DNA from 3 places in the Paenibacillus sp. JT22N7 genome. Region 1 is predicted to be linked to each of the others. Evidence: predicted binding sites of a transcription regulator. Region 1 holds the regulator's gene; each other region holds the start of a gene.
What was found. Region 1 encodes Rex, which represses fermentation and respiration genes when NADH is low (regulators of the CRP and FNR family bind a similar motif). Its sites were predicted from a motif close to TTGTGAAATATTTCACAA; they were not measured.

Region 1 (4,892 bases):
TATTCGCCAAATCAGTTCAAAAGCTACGGAGCTTGCCGCTGCTGACTTTGCAGCGGTTATCTTCGCTTGTAGACAATGGCAGCGATTTAAGCTGGTTTATTACGCTGACGCTTAAGCAGGTGGAACAGAACATCGTTATGGGTGTTCCGGATTATGATTTTTTCAACCAGTTTGCGTTGAAAGCCAGAGAATGGACAGAGGAAAAGCCCGCGCGAAGCGAAGAGGGAGCCTCGCCTTTGCAGGATATGTCATTCGAGCAATATTTGGATGAAATCAAGCAGCGTTTTATTGAGCAATTCCCGAATTATGAAGAACGCGAAGCGCAGACGACGATGTTCCATGAAGTGTTTGATTCGCTGGACAGCAAACGCCATTTGCTCATTGAAGCGGGTACAGGTACAGGAAAGTCTCTCGGTTATCTGATTCCAGCGCTCTATTATGGTATCCGTCAAGATGAGAAGATAGTCGTCAGCACGCATACCATTAATTTGCAAGAGCAGCTAAGGCATCGCGATGTGCCGCTGCTTAAACAGATTTTGCCGATAGAGTTCCGAGCTTCTATTTTCAAGGGCAGAGGGAATTATTTGTGCCTGCGCAAATTTGAAAGTAAAATAAATACGAGGGATATGATGTCCCCCGTTGATGATGCGATTACAGCCTCGCAAATGGTCGTTTGGCTGGGCGAGACGGAAACAGGCGATCAGGAAGAGCTGAATTTCAGCAACAAGGGGACTGATTTCTGGTCGACCGTTGCCAGTGATGCAGATTCCTGTCTGAACCGGGCTTGTCCTTGGTTCAAACGCTGCTATTACCATCGTGCTAAGCATGAAGCTAATATTGCCGATGTGTGCATTACGAATCACTCCATGCTGTTTACAGACATTCAAGCGGATCATCGGCTGCTGCCGACTTACAGCCATTTGATTGTCGATGAAGCACATCATGTGGAGGAAGTAGCCAGCAAGCATTTAGGCATGCAGCTCGGCTATTATTCGATAACGAATGCGATTACGCGGATGTTCAAGGATAGTCGTTCCGGCTTGCTGCCATCGTTGCGCATTCATCTTCAGCAGGAAAGCGATGAGCGGGTTCAAGGCTGGCTTGAAACGATTGATACCATTATCCCGACCTTCACGGAAGTGAAGGAGCATTGGGAGAGGCTGTTTGAGATGCTGTACAGCTTCGTGCAAGCTTCTCCTGACGCGATGGGTGAAAACAATCAATCCGTTTATCGTCTGCGAGGCGATAGCCTGCCGGAAGGCTGGTCCGAAGTGCTCGCCGAAGAGACCAATATTCATACGGAGCTCATTCGCGTGCTGAAGACAGCTGAGAAAATGTCTGAGGAAATTAAAGACCGCATCGATGAGCTGGCCGTACAGGCGCTTGTAACGGATCTGAATGGCGTTTTGCGCGATTTGACGAGAGTTAAGGATGATCTGCGCAGCTTTATGAAAGTCGATCAGACGACGGACGTGTTCTGGCTGGAAGCCAATATGACCTACAAGCATCGTTCGCTGCATCTTTATGCGGTGCCGATTGATGTGAGCAGCCAGCTTCAGCAGTATTTATTCGATGTGAAGGACAGCATTATTTTAACGTCAGCCACCCTTTCGGTGCAAAAGTCATTCCAGTTCGCCGAAGAGCAGCTTGGACTTAGCGGCTTTGAAGAGGCGGGCAGACTGCGCACCGTACAGCTGGCATCACCGTTTAATTACCGGGAGCAGGCGCTCGTCATTATTCCGCGCAATTTCCCTGTTCTTAAAGGCTCGGCGGGCGAGCCCGCATTTATTTCAATGCTCGTCTCTTCTTTGGCAGATGCAGTGCAGCAGACCAATGGCAGAATGCTGGTGCTGTTCACCTCTTACCGAATGCTCAAGCAGGTATATGACCCGCTTAAAGCGGCGCTCGCGGCCACCAGCATTCAAGTGCTGGGCCAAGGCATCGACAGCGGCAATCGTACGAAGCTGACGCGGCGTTTTTTGCAGCAGCCAGAGTCCGTACTGCTTGGTACAAGCAGCTTTTGGGAAGGCGTAGATATTCCAGGCGAAGCCTTGACTTGCCTTGCCATCGTCCGATTGCCGTTCCAACCGCCCAATCATCCGCTGTTGGAAGCGAAGTCGGAATTGCTGCAGCGCCAAAAGCAAAATCCATTTATGAAGCTGTCAATTCCGCAAGCGGTTATTCGCTTCAAGCAGGGATTCGGCAGGCTCGTGCGAACGGCGAAGGATAAAGGCATTGTCATTATTTATGATACGCGAGTGATTGAAACGTATTATGGCAAGCATTTTCTGTATTCCTTGCCTGGCCCGAAAATTGAGCATATGCATATAGAGCAAATTGTACCGAGAATGAAAGAATGGCTTGGTGCCGAGAGGGAGGAGGAGAACGGGTGAAGCAGACGAAAATATCGGAGGCCGTCGTAAGACGCCTCCCCATTTACCTGCAAGTGCTAAACGAGCTGAACAACCGGGAGGTGCAGACCGTTTCGTCCCAGGAGCTTGGCGTCAAGCTGGATTTGAATCCGGCGCAAATCCGTAAGGACTTGGCGTATTTCGGCGATTTTGGCCGTAAAGGCATCGGCTATGATGTGACGTATTTAATTGAAAAAATTCGCCAAATTCTCAAGCTTGATCAGACGATAAATGTCGCGCTTGTCGGTGCGGGTAATTTAGGCCATGCGCTTTGCAATTATAATAAATACTCCAAAGACAATATGAAAATCATCGCGGTGTTTGATGTGCATCCATCTAAAATCGGCTCGCAAATTAATAATTTGACCGTTATGCCGATGGATATGCTGAAACAAACGGTGGAGGAAAACAATATCCGGATCGGCATTATAACCGTTCCCGGATTTGAAGCGCAAAACGTCGCTAATCAATTTATTGACGCCGGCATTGAAGGCTTGCTTAATTTTGCCCCAGCGATATTGAAGGTACCTGAGGAAATTCGCATACATCATGCTGACTTTACGAAAGAGCTGCTAAGTCTGGCCTATTACTTGGAGAGGGAAAGGGATGACGAAAATGAGCCAAATTTGGATTGAAAATGGACGTTTTGTAACGATGGAGGATGGCGAGCATGTGCTGCAAGGGCATATGGTTGTAACCGATGATCGCATTACATATATCGGAGCAGAAGCTCCAACTGGGCTGCAAGCCGATGTGCAAAAGCTGGATGGCAGCAAGCTTGCTTTTATGCCGGGTCTAGTAAACACGCATGGACATGCGGCTATGACTTTGCTGCGCGGCTATTCCGATGATCAAAACCTGCAAGTATGGCTGGAGCAAAAAATGTGGCCGATGGAAGGCAAATACATCGACCTTGATACCCGTGCGGGCAGCGCGCTTGCCGTGGTGGAAATGCTTAAATCCGGTACGACAGCTTTCGTGGATATGTATGACCGCATGGACCAGCTGGCCGAAGTTGTTGAACAGTCCGGCATTCGCGGCTGTCTGACGCGCGGCGTCATCGGCCTTTGCCCGGAGGATGTACAGCAAGCTAAGCTGGCGGAAGCGATTGCTTTCGCACGCGATTGGAACGGCAAGGCCGATGGCCGGATTACGACGATGATTTCGCCGCATGCGCCTTATACATGCCCGCCAGATTATATTGAGAAATTTGTTCAGGCCGCTCATGATTATGATTTGCCACTGCATACGCATATGTCAGAATCGATTGCCGAAGTAGAGCAGAACGTTCGCGATTATGGCGTTCGTCCCGTTCAGCATCTCGACAATTTAGGCTTCTTCTCGCGTCCGGCGCTCGTTGCTCATGCGGTGCATTTGAATGACGAGGAAATTGCGCTGCTGGCTGAACGCAAAGTAGCCGTATCGCATAACCCGGTCAGCAACCTCAAGCTGGCAAGCGGCATTGCCCGCGTGCCTGCTTTGCTTCGCGCAGGTGTAACTGTATCATTAGGCACGGACAGCGCGGCGAGCAACAACAATCTTGATCTATTCAAGGAAATCAATCTTGCGGCTTTGCTGCATAAAGGTGTTTCTGGCGATCCTACGGTTGTGCCAGCCATTGAAGCTTTGCGTATGGGAACGGTATACGGCGCTCGCTCCATTTGGCAGGAGGATTCCATTGGCCGCCTGCGCGTTGGCATGAAGGCTGACTTCATCGCGATCGATATTGAACAGCCGCATTTTTATCCACAGACGGATATTGTGTCCCATTTGGTATATGCCGGCTCTGGCCGCGACGTTAAGCATGTATGGGTGGACGGCCGCCAAGTTGTACGGGATGGCGAATGCACGCTGCTTGATGAGGAGAAAATTCGTCACGATGCTCAGGCGAGCTTCGAGAGGCTGTTGAAGGCATAATGCGGGCGAGAACGAGAAAGCCGTTTTGGACGGTAAAACGGGCTGTCTTTATTTCAGTTATTTTTGTTATCGCATTGCTGACCGTTACGATTGTTTATTACCGAACTGTGCATAAGGATTTATGGGCAGAGGAAGCCCCTATTAAAGCGCATGCTATTGAAGCCGCGCAGTTGACGGAAGTCACCGGGATGACGAAGCAGGTGTGGGATGGCATTTCCTGGGTTGTAAAAGGGAATACGGCTGATGAACAAGACGTTTATGTATTTCTAACGACAGCGGAAGGTCCTGTGCTCACGGTGAAAGCGACCGAGCATATTACTCAAGAGCAGGCGGATACTGCTTTACTGGGCAGCGAGCCGGATGCGGATATTAAAAGAACACAGCCGGGTTTGCTGAACGGCGAGCCGGTATGGGAAATTTTTTATAGCCGTGATGAAGCGATAACGAAATATTATTATGCGTATTATTCGTTCCGCGATGGCGCATTTTTGAAGAAATATAGTTTAGTAGGTGACAAGGCGTCCTAGCTGTAATGGATGCCTTAGCTGTAACAGTTGGAATTGC
Region 2 (4,892 bases), on a different contig from region 1:
GCTCGGCATAAGCATCATCCTCCAAAACGAGGAAATTGTAGGCCACCGCCAGCTCCGCAATTTTCCGCCTGCGCTCCAGCGACAGGCTCACACCCGTCGGATTATGATAGTTCGGCATGCAGTACAGCAGCTTCGGTATCGGCTCATTGCTTGCAGCTGCCTGCTTCAAGGCTGCTTCCAGCAGCTCGACCTGAAGACCCTCCTCATCGACGGGGATCGACTTGATGACGGCACCCGCTGCGCGGAACGCCTGCAAGCCATTAAAGAAGGTCGGCCCTTCTACCCAAGCCTCATCCCCCGGGTTTAGCAAAATTCGCGCGGTCAGGTCAATGCCTTGAATGGCGCCAAAGGTCGGAATAAAATTTTCCGCCCCAGCATGAATGCCGAACTTGCGGGAACGTGCCAGCACCCAATCCCTGACGCGGGCTGGCCCCTTCGCTCCCGAATAATGGAGCGCATCCGCCCGGTCCCATTTAAGAGCTTCCGCCGCTGCTGCATGCAGCTCCTCAACCGGCAGCAAGTCCGTTGCCGGAAAGCCGTAGGACAAATGAACATGCTGCGGGTCTGTCACCTTCGTTCCGCCAATGGATCGTGCGGGCAAGTTGCGGGCAAAACGATACGCTGCTGCTTGATCTCCCATCTGAAAAAGCCTCCTCTAATATCCGATTATTCCGATTATTTTATATGAATTTAACTTATCACTCCATATATGCAGCGGTCAACGGCACGGATAATAGAGATTTTCTATTCCATCATTGAAATTTCAAGGATTGGAGATGATATAGACCCATTGCTGGCCAGAAAAAAAAGCACTCAGGCGTGCTGCTTGCGCAGCAGTACCTGAATGCTTTATAAGAGCTTTGACTTCCTGGCTTACAGGCTCGCCGTCAAGATGCTCTTGACCGCTTCCTTGTCCAGGCTCTTGAAGGAGCCGATTGGGCCGAATACAGTCGCTTCCGCCGCCATCCGGTCAATGTTCTCGCCGCCAATGCCCAGCTCGCCAAGTGTTGCAGGCTCGCCAATGCGCGTAAAGTAGGCGCGTGTCGCTTCAATACCCGCAAGCGCCACTTCCTCATCGGATTTGCCGCTCGGATCGATGTTCCATACCCGTACCGCATATTGCACGAAGCGGTCAATACGCTCTTGATACACATGCTTCATCCAGTTCGGGAAGATGATCGCAAGTCCTGCGCCATGTGCGATATCATAAATCGCACTTACCTCATGCTCGATGCCATGCGACGCCCAGTCCGTCACGACGCCAATCGGCAGCGTGCCGTTGAGCGCAAAGGTGCCGGCAAGCAGCAAATTCGCTCTGGCGTCATAGTCGGAGCCGTTTTCGATTGCTTTTTCACCATTTTCAATGACCGTTTGCAAAATGGATTCTGCAAAGCGCTCCTGCAGCGGCGTATTGGTCGTCAGGGAGAAATATTGCTCGAACACATGCGACATAATGTCGACAATGCCGTTCGCCGTCTGATCCTTCGGCACGGAATATGTCAGCTTCGGATCAAGAATCGAAAATTTCGGATAAACAAGCTTGCTGCCGAGACCGCGTTTTTGCTGCGTTTCCCAGTTGGAAATAACCGCATTGCCGTTCATTTCCGAGCCGGTAGCGGCAAGCGTCAGCACGGTGCCGATAGGCAATGCCTCTTGGATGACTGCTTTGCGGATCGTGAAATCCCACACATCGCCATCATAGAGCGCCCCAGCTGCAATCGCCTTGGAAGCATCCAGCACGCTGCCGCCGCCAACGGCGAGCACGAACTCGATTTTTTCGCTGCGGCAAATGTCGATCCCTTTATTAATTGTCGTTAGACGCGGATTCGGCTCCACGCCAGACAGTTCATGAACGGTTGCGCCAATGCTATTTAATTGGGAAATCACTTCGTCATAAAGCCCCGAACGCTTGATGCTTCCGCCGCCGTATACGAGCAGAACTTTCGTCCCGTATGGCTTGACCAGCTCTCCAAGCTGCTGTACCTTCCCTGCTCCGAATATGAGCTTGGTTGGGTTGTACAATTCAAAATCTTTCATAGTAAGTGAAACCTCCCGTTAAGTAAAATAAGTGAACGGTTGTATTATAACACTTTCACTGAGTTTTCTAAAGTTATAGACGTTTCGTACTTAACTCGCCTGTATTCAGCGCAGGCCGCTTCACATTAGGAGCCATACAAACGCAAGAGCAGGATCCCTGCGAACGCGGTCGAAATCCCGATCGTCTCCAGTTTGGAGAACCGCTCCTTCACAACGAACCGCGTATAAAGCAGCACGATTAGCACATTAAGCGCCGTTACGGCCGACACCAGCCCCGCCTTCCCTACATCAAAGGCCGTCACAATAAACATCATGCCCACTGCATTGGTAATGCCGACTGCCATCCCGACGGAAAACGTGCGGCGGAAGCTCCAGCTGCGTTTGTCTGCTGTGCCTGCCCGGTTGGCTGCCTGAGCTGCCACGCTCACGATTGGCTGAGTGCTTGGACTCGCAGTCCCGTTTCTTGCACCACTCGTGATACCAGCATTAACCGCACTAACCGTATTAAGAGAATTGAGAGTATTAACAGCGTTAAGAGTAATTGCTGCGGCACCTGCTGCTATCTCCTGCGCTGCTTGGCCTGCTGCCGCAGCAGCAGCACGTACGGAGCGCAGGTCGCGCAGCCACCAAAGCCCAAAGCAGATCGAGCCGCTGCTGAACATGCAGACAAGCGTCGGAAACAACGGCGCATCCATCATCGTCGACCATTTTCCCGACAAATCGTTTCCGGCAAACAGCAGCATCGCCAGTAGCCCCCATTGCGCTCCTTGCAAATTGCCACGGGTAATATCATTGGAATAACGCACCAGCAATATACCCGCAATAATGATAATAAAGGAGCTGAGCTGCGCCATATTGAGCGTCTCGCCCCATACCGCGAAGGCGACAACGACGACAATTGCCGAAGGAAGCGCGGTCAAAATCGCAACAATAGAGGCTTTGCCCACGGCAAAGCCCTTGAACATGCTCGCATTTGCGCCGAAAGAGAGCAGTCCCATCTGCACGCCAATAAGCGATGAAACGGTGAAAGATGTTCCAGTCGCCAGCGTACAAACAAGTGTAATCAGCGCCCCTGAGAAAAATACACCACACAACAGCGCATTGCGATTAAGCGCCTGCTGGCTCGTCCAATGATACAAAATCCCCCGCAGCCCAAAGCTCGTCGCCGCCAGCAAGGATAATACAAGCCACATGAATTCCATTCCTCCATCTGTGTCTGCCCACATATACTTTCCCTATCATGACAGCTGAAAGTTAGATTGTAAATGTACGAAAATAAGCGGTTTATCTATATTCAACCTTAGGACTTCTGACCTGTACAGTGTGGACAATCCTCCCTGTTCACTTGTGGATAAGTATTGGAGGTGGCGGAAAATACTCCATTTGAACTCTGTTGATAATGTGCATAACTCTGTGGATATGTTGAAAAGCAAAGCTCTATCCGCCATAGGATGGCAGGTCAAAATGTGCATATTTTCACGCTTTTGCTTCCATGTGACATAGACAAACATGGATTGAACATAGCCGTCACATCATGGGCTGGATGCCGCATATAATAGCGTAACGAGGTTACGGTGGAGGAGATGCAAACGGATGGCAAACAAAGCGCGCAAGGTCGCTATTGTAGGAGTCGGTCAGGTCGGTTCAAGCTGCGCGTATGCCTTAATTAACCAGTCGATTTGCGATGAGCTGCTGCTCATTGACCGCACGTTCGACCGGGCCTATGCACAGGCGCTCGATTTGTCGCACAGCATGGACTTTGTCCATGGCCGCACAAAGGTTGCTGCTGGAACGCTGGAGCAGTGCGGGGATGTGGACGTTATCCTTCTCTGCGCTGGGGCGTATCCCGTCGGCAGCGATGATCGGCTTGATGTGCTGCATACGGTGCGCGAGATTTATGAAACGATGATTCCGCGCATTATGAACAGCGGATTCAGCGGAATTTTTGTAGCGGCCGCCAATCCTGTGGATATTGTGACGTATGTCGTGTGGGAGCTGTCCGGCATGCCGCGTTGCCAAGTGATTGGCACCGGAACGTCCATCGACTCCTCGCGGCTCAAGACGCTGCTCTGCGAGCATTTTCCAGTGGATGCCCGCAGCGTGCAGGGCTATGTGCTTGGGGAGCATGGCGAGTCGCAGTTTCCCGCCTGGTCGCATGTGACGGTTGGCGGCAAGCCGCTGCTGCATATTTTGGCCCAGCATCCCGAGCGCTTCGGGCATGTGAAGCTCGGAGCGCTCGCGGAGCAGACCCGCAATGCCGGCTGGGAAATCTATACGCGCAAAGGCTCGACCAGCTTTGGCATCGGCAATGCGCTGGCGCATATTACCCGCTCTATTCTAAACGATGAGCATCGCATTATTGCCGTGTCTGCGATATTAAACGGCGAATATGGCCAGCAGCAAGTATGCGCTGGCGTCCCCGCGATCATCGCCCGCTGCGGGGTTAAGGAAATCGTCGAGCTCAAGCTGACTACGCGGGAGCAGCGGCTGATGGAGCGCTCATGCTCGATTATACGCCAGGCGATTGAGAGCCTGTGCCTCGTAACCGAGAAAGAATAGCTGCAAGCTTGGCCGACTAAAAACGGATTGATTTTTCTGATCGTATCCGATATGATAGCTGTTAATTAACATCAAGGAACGGGAGAGTAACCTACATGGGTGCCATTTCAAGCGAGCCGGGACAGTGGAAGCCGGCAATGGACGATTAGGTGAAGCGCACCCGGGAGATGGCGGCCTGAAACGAGCAATCATGCTAGGGACGTCCGGTTCAGCACCGTTACAACGGCGAGATGCCCCTCTTTGTTTCTGTGCGGAGGCGGCAACAAGAGTGGTACCGCGGGGATAACAGGCCTCGT
Region 3 (4,892 bases), on a different contig from region 1:
CCGGATATGCTCCAGCAGCTTCGCTTCCAGCTGCTTCAGCCTCGTGTACGTATAAGCGAAAGCCTCACACGCATCATCCGGCAGCACATAATGCGCCGAAGCCAGCCTAAGATGCAGCAGCATATTGCCGATACGCCTATGGTCGCCTTCAAGCTTCTCGACCATTTGCTTCGCCTGCCTGAACGCGGTAGCGGAATGGCGCCGCTCATATTTCAGAATGAGCGGGAAAAAGCATTCCTCCTCGTCGATCAAATGCTGCTCCAGCAAAACCTTTAAAGCATGAAAGCGCTGCTGCAGCTCAATCAGCTGGCGGTGCTCGCTGCCATGAACGCTCGTAATAAGCGTGGTCAGTTCATGCAGCAGCGGCAGCTCGGCTCTGAGAAACAGATGATAGCCGAACATAAGCTGGCGCACCATCCCGGCAATGGACTGCTTGCTCCAATCTTCCGGTTTCAGCTTCTCCGGCTGAATGCCGACGTCCTGCCTCTCCTTCTGCTCCAAAAGCGCATGCAATAGATGGTTGCCGCTGCAGCAAGCACATTCGCCAAAACCCTTCTTGCCTTGACCGCCTTCCTTGTTAACCGTTGCCGTATTCAATAGATAAACCTCCTTTATTCGCTTATAATACGAGCTTCTATCGTTCCAGTGCCAGCTGGCCCGCTTGCTCCAGCGTTAGCCCCAGTTGTACATCCTCGCCTTCTATCTTCAAAGGATAAGTTGGCACCATGCCAGTATCAGGCGCCTGCACCTGCCCGGTATCCAGTGCGATCTTCCAATCGTATAGCGGGTCCAGTACAAAATGTCCCGATACCATGCCTTCCGCGAGTGGGCCTCCCCTGCGATGAGGACTGCGATTGTCCAGGGCATACAAGGTGCCGTCCGTTGTACGAAACACAACAATTTCCTTCTCGTTCAAGCGGATGACCCGCCCCATCCGTTCGCGAAAATCTTCAAGCGTGCCGATTTTAATATAGGTCAAATCGTTGTTTACCTGTGCAGTCATTTGGCTGCTCCTCTCCTATTTCAATTGAATGGCTTCGAACAGATAGCTGCTTTCCCCCTGCTCCTCTAGCGCTGCGCTCCACGGCTCCTGAAGCTCGGCTAGCAGGGCTAAAATATCCTGATACAGCTCGCGGCGGCGGTCCATATTGTCAACGACTTCTGCTTTAATCGTCTCAATGCCCAAACGCTCCACCCACTCCGAGGTGCGCTCCAAATAGTTCGCCGTCAACCGATAATATTGGGTAAAAGCGCCCACCATCTGCACAAGCTCTTCATCCGTTTTCACTTTGCACAGCAGTTCGGCGATGCGCGGCTTGATTCCGCCATTGCCGCCAACGAACATTTCCCAGCCGCCGTCATTGCCGACGATGCCGATATCTTTCGTACACGACTCCGCGCAGTTGCGCGGACAGCCGTTCACGGCCATTTTGAACTTGGCGGGCATATCGATCCGCTCGAACGTTTTTTCCAGCCGAATGCCCATGCCGATCGAATCCTGCGTACCGAAGCGGCAAAATTGCTGGCCGACGCAGGTTTTCACTGTGCGCAGCGCCTTCGCATACGCATAGCCCGAAGGCATATCCAGCTCTTTCCATACGAGCGGCAAATCCTCTTTCGCGACCCCAATTAAATCAAGCCGCTGGCCTCCGGTCACTTTGACCATTTTCACCTCATATTTCACGGCCACATCGGCAATTTTCTTCAAATCCTCCGGCGTCGTCACGCCGCCGTACATTCGCGGCACGACGGTGTAGGTGCCATCCTTCTGAATGTTGGCGTTCATCCGCTCATTGACGAAGCGCGAATCCTTCTCGTCCTCATGCTCTTGCGGCCACAGCATCCCCAAGTAATAATTGACCGCTGGACGGCATTTTGAGCAACCCTCCGAATGATGCCACTCTAGTACATGCATGACCTCTTTCACAGTCGTCAAATGCTTCTCTTTTATCGCAGCTACGATCTCATCGCGGCTCAGGTCGGTGCAGCCACAAATGCCAGTCTTGGTTTTCTGCCCAGCATATTCGTCTCCTAGCACATATTGCAGCAAATGGCTAACCGTCGGCACACAGCCGCCGCACGAACGCCCAGCCCCAGTGCATGCCTTAACCTCATCAACCGTGGTGAGCGAGTTGTCCTTAATCGCCTTTACGATGCTCCCCTTCGATACGCCGTTGCAGCCGCATACGATTTCATCGTCGGCCATTTGCGCTACGCGATCAGCGGCTGACAGCGCAGTGCCGGCCGTTCCCATCAGCTCCGCATAAATAGCGTCCGTCATCGCCGCACCTTCGCGCACCCACTGCTGAATTCGGCTCGAATCGCTGACATCGCCATAAAGCACACCGCCAACGATTGTATCGCCCTTAAGCAGCAGCTTCTTATATTGCTGTTTCCAGTCATCCTGCTTGCGAATAACCGTCAGCTCTGGCTGATCCAAGAATACGCCAGTCGAAAATACATCTACGCCCGAAATTTTCAGCTTCGTCGACAATTGCGTCCCCTCGTAAGGCTTCGTTTGCACGCCGCATAGCTGCTTCGCGAGTACGGCCCCCTGCTCAAACAGCGGGGCAACCAAGCCATAGCAAATGCCGCGGTGCTCGGCGCATTCGCCAACAGCGTACACGCCTTCCGCCGACGTTTGCATGTAATCATCGACAACGATGCCTCGCTTCACTTCAATGCCGCTCGCGCTAGCTAAAGCCGTATTAGGCCGTATGCCCGCTGCCATGACGATAAAATCCGATTCCAGCTTCGTTCCATCGCTGAAGGTCAGCCCCTCAACTCGCTCGCCGCCATAAATTTCCGCCGTCTGCTTTTCCATGAGAAAATGCAGTCCCTGCCGCTCCAGCTCCGCCTTCAGCATCGCCGAAGCGCTCGGGTCAAGCTGGCGCTCCATTAAATCCGCCATCAAATGGATGACCGTCACATTCATGCCCAAATTGAGCAAGCCCTTGGCAGCTTCCAATCCAAGCAGCCCGCCGCCAATAACGGCCGCATTGCGATATTGCTTCGCTGTCTCCAGCATGACGCTGCAATCCGCCATGTCGCGGAAGCCTACGACGCCCTGCTTCTGATGCCCAGGAACGGGCAGTATAATGGGATTCGAGCCTGTTGCTATAATTAGACGGTCATAGGCTGCGAACAGCCCATTGTCCGCAAAAACGATTTTTTGCTGCGTATCAATAGATGTTATGGTTGTTCCCGTATGCAGCGTAATCTGATGCTCCTCATACCAGGCCCAGCTGTTTAAAATAATATCGTCCATCGTTTTGCTGCCTTCCAATACATAAGAAAGCATGATCCGGTTATAGTTTGGATGCGGCTCGCTGCCGAATACCGTGATGTCATATTGCTCCGGGGACAGCTTGAGTATATGCTCCAGCGTGTTTATCCCCGCCATCCCATTGCCAATCAGCACAAGCTTCTGCCGTATGATTCCCATTGCAAACGCCTCCCTGTACAGCTTTCATCGTACTCACCAACAGTATAAACAACATTGATCCGCTGTTATGTGATATTTTTCACAAAACGAACGATTATTATAAAAATAGCCCCTTCCCGCCATTGTTTATAGCGAAAGGGGCTAGCCTATGTTTTCATGCGCCTTCAAGCTAGCTGACATGTCTCCAAATGCATGCTTACAAGCGGATTAACGCGCCGCGCTCATCAGCCGAGCGAAGCTCTGCTTCAATAATTTCCAATGTGCCTACAGCGCTTTCCGGCATACAGACGGATACGGGTGTACCTGCGTTTACCGATTCAAGGAAATATTTGATTTGGCGGTAATAGCCCATGTCCGGCGATAGATCAGCTACAAAGCCCGGCTCGTTGTTGGGATTCACTTTAACCTGTCCGTTCTCAAACAGCAGATTGCCGCCTTCAAAATTGACGCGATACGTCATCGCAAAGCCGAAATCGCCTTCGAGCGTCCAGTCTGCTTGCGCATTCAGCACTTTGCCGTCCGGGTAGACGTAATTTGTTGATACCGTATCGTAGCCGCTGCCTGGAATGACGTTGCGAGCGAGCGTCGAGACTTGCTCCGGCTTGCCAAACAGCCAGTGGATCATGTCGGTATCATGGATATGCATATCCAGTACAGCCCCGCCGCTCTTGCTGCCGTCAAGGAACCAGCCTTTAGGGGCGGCAGAGCCTCTGAAGAAATAACCGCCCGTTACCGCGCCAAAACGGTTATCCTCCACAACGGATTTCAAATATTCATAGGCTGGCCAGAAGCGCAAGCATTGGCCGATCATTAGCGTTTTGCCTGTGCGCTCAGCTGCTTGCACCATTTTCCAGCCATCAGCGGAATTTCCAGCTACCGGCTTCTCGCAGAGCACATGCAGCCCCTTTTCCAGCAGCCTGCAGGTCAGCTCAGCATGCAAATAAGTCGGCAGCGTAATGTCGATGATGTCGAGCTCCTCGTTTTCGAGCATTTTCTCAATGCTGTCATACAGGTTGTACGGCGATAGATCATAAACCTCTTGGCCCGTCGCCATATTGCCGGAAGCTTTGCCATTTTTCAATTCCTCGATCATCAGATCGCAAATCGCTGCCAGTTTTACTTGCGCGCCCTCTTCTGTAAGACGAACATAGTTGTCGAAATGCATGCGTCCCATAAAACCGAATCCGATAAGACCTACTTTTAACATCGTGAATCCCCCTTATCAAATAAAAGCTTTTGGCGAATTAAGTTAGCCGTTTCCGCGGCCCAAAATCGCATCCATCGCTTTGGAAGTATTGAAAATAATTTGCTCCGCATGATGCGTGTACGGCGGAATCATTTCGGCCGTGACGTAATTGTCATAGCCGATCGCCTGCAGCGCCTCCATGACAGCTGGATAGTTTACATCGCCTGCAAGCAGATCGACAAAGCCATGGAGTCCGCCCGC

Region 2: a site for Rex is predicted at 3,502-3,519, ahead of AC50Y5_RS17505 (L-lactate dehydrogenase). Genes of this name have one in related genera too.
Region 3: a site for Rex is predicted at 3,513-3,530, ahead of nirB (nitrite reductase large subunit NirB). Genes of this name have one in related genera too.

The regions. Positions count from the first base shown of each region.
Region 1 covers NZ_JBXENY010000012.1:50,738-55,629, forward strand. The annotation lists gene dinG (ATP-dependent DNA helicase DinG) at 1-2,393, shown strand, start outside; gene AC50Y5_RS27250 (redox-sensing transcriptional repressor Rex) at 2,390-3,046, shown strand; gene AC50Y5_RS27255 (amidohydrolase) at 3,027-4,328, shown strand; gene AC50Y5_RS27260 (hypothetical protein) at 4,328-4,855, shown strand.
Region 2 covers NZ_JBXENY010000006.1:87,701-92,592, forward strand. The annotation lists gene AC50Y5_RS17490 (aminotransferase-like domain-containing protein) at 1-640, opposite strand, end outside; gene AC50Y5_RS17495 (iron-containing alcohol dehydrogenase) at 874-2,037, opposite strand; gene AC50Y5_RS17500 (EamA family transporter) at 2,163-3,230, opposite strand; gene AC50Y5_RS17505 (L-lactate dehydrogenase) at 3,631-4,596, shown strand; T-box leader at 4,662-4,892, shown strand, end outside.
Region 3 covers NZ_JBXENY010000005.1:433,443-438,334, forward strand. The annotation lists gene AC50Y5_RS16395 (hemerythrin domain-containing protein) at 1-597, opposite strand, end outside; gene nirD (nitrite reductase small subunit NirD) at 635-1,003, opposite strand; gene nirB (nitrite reductase large subunit NirB) at 1,019-3,445, opposite strand; gene AC50Y5_RS16410 (Gfo/Idh/MocA family protein) at 3,642-4,652, opposite strand; gene AC50Y5_RS16415 (sugar phosphate isomerase/epimerase family protein) at 4,695-4,892, opposite strand, start outside.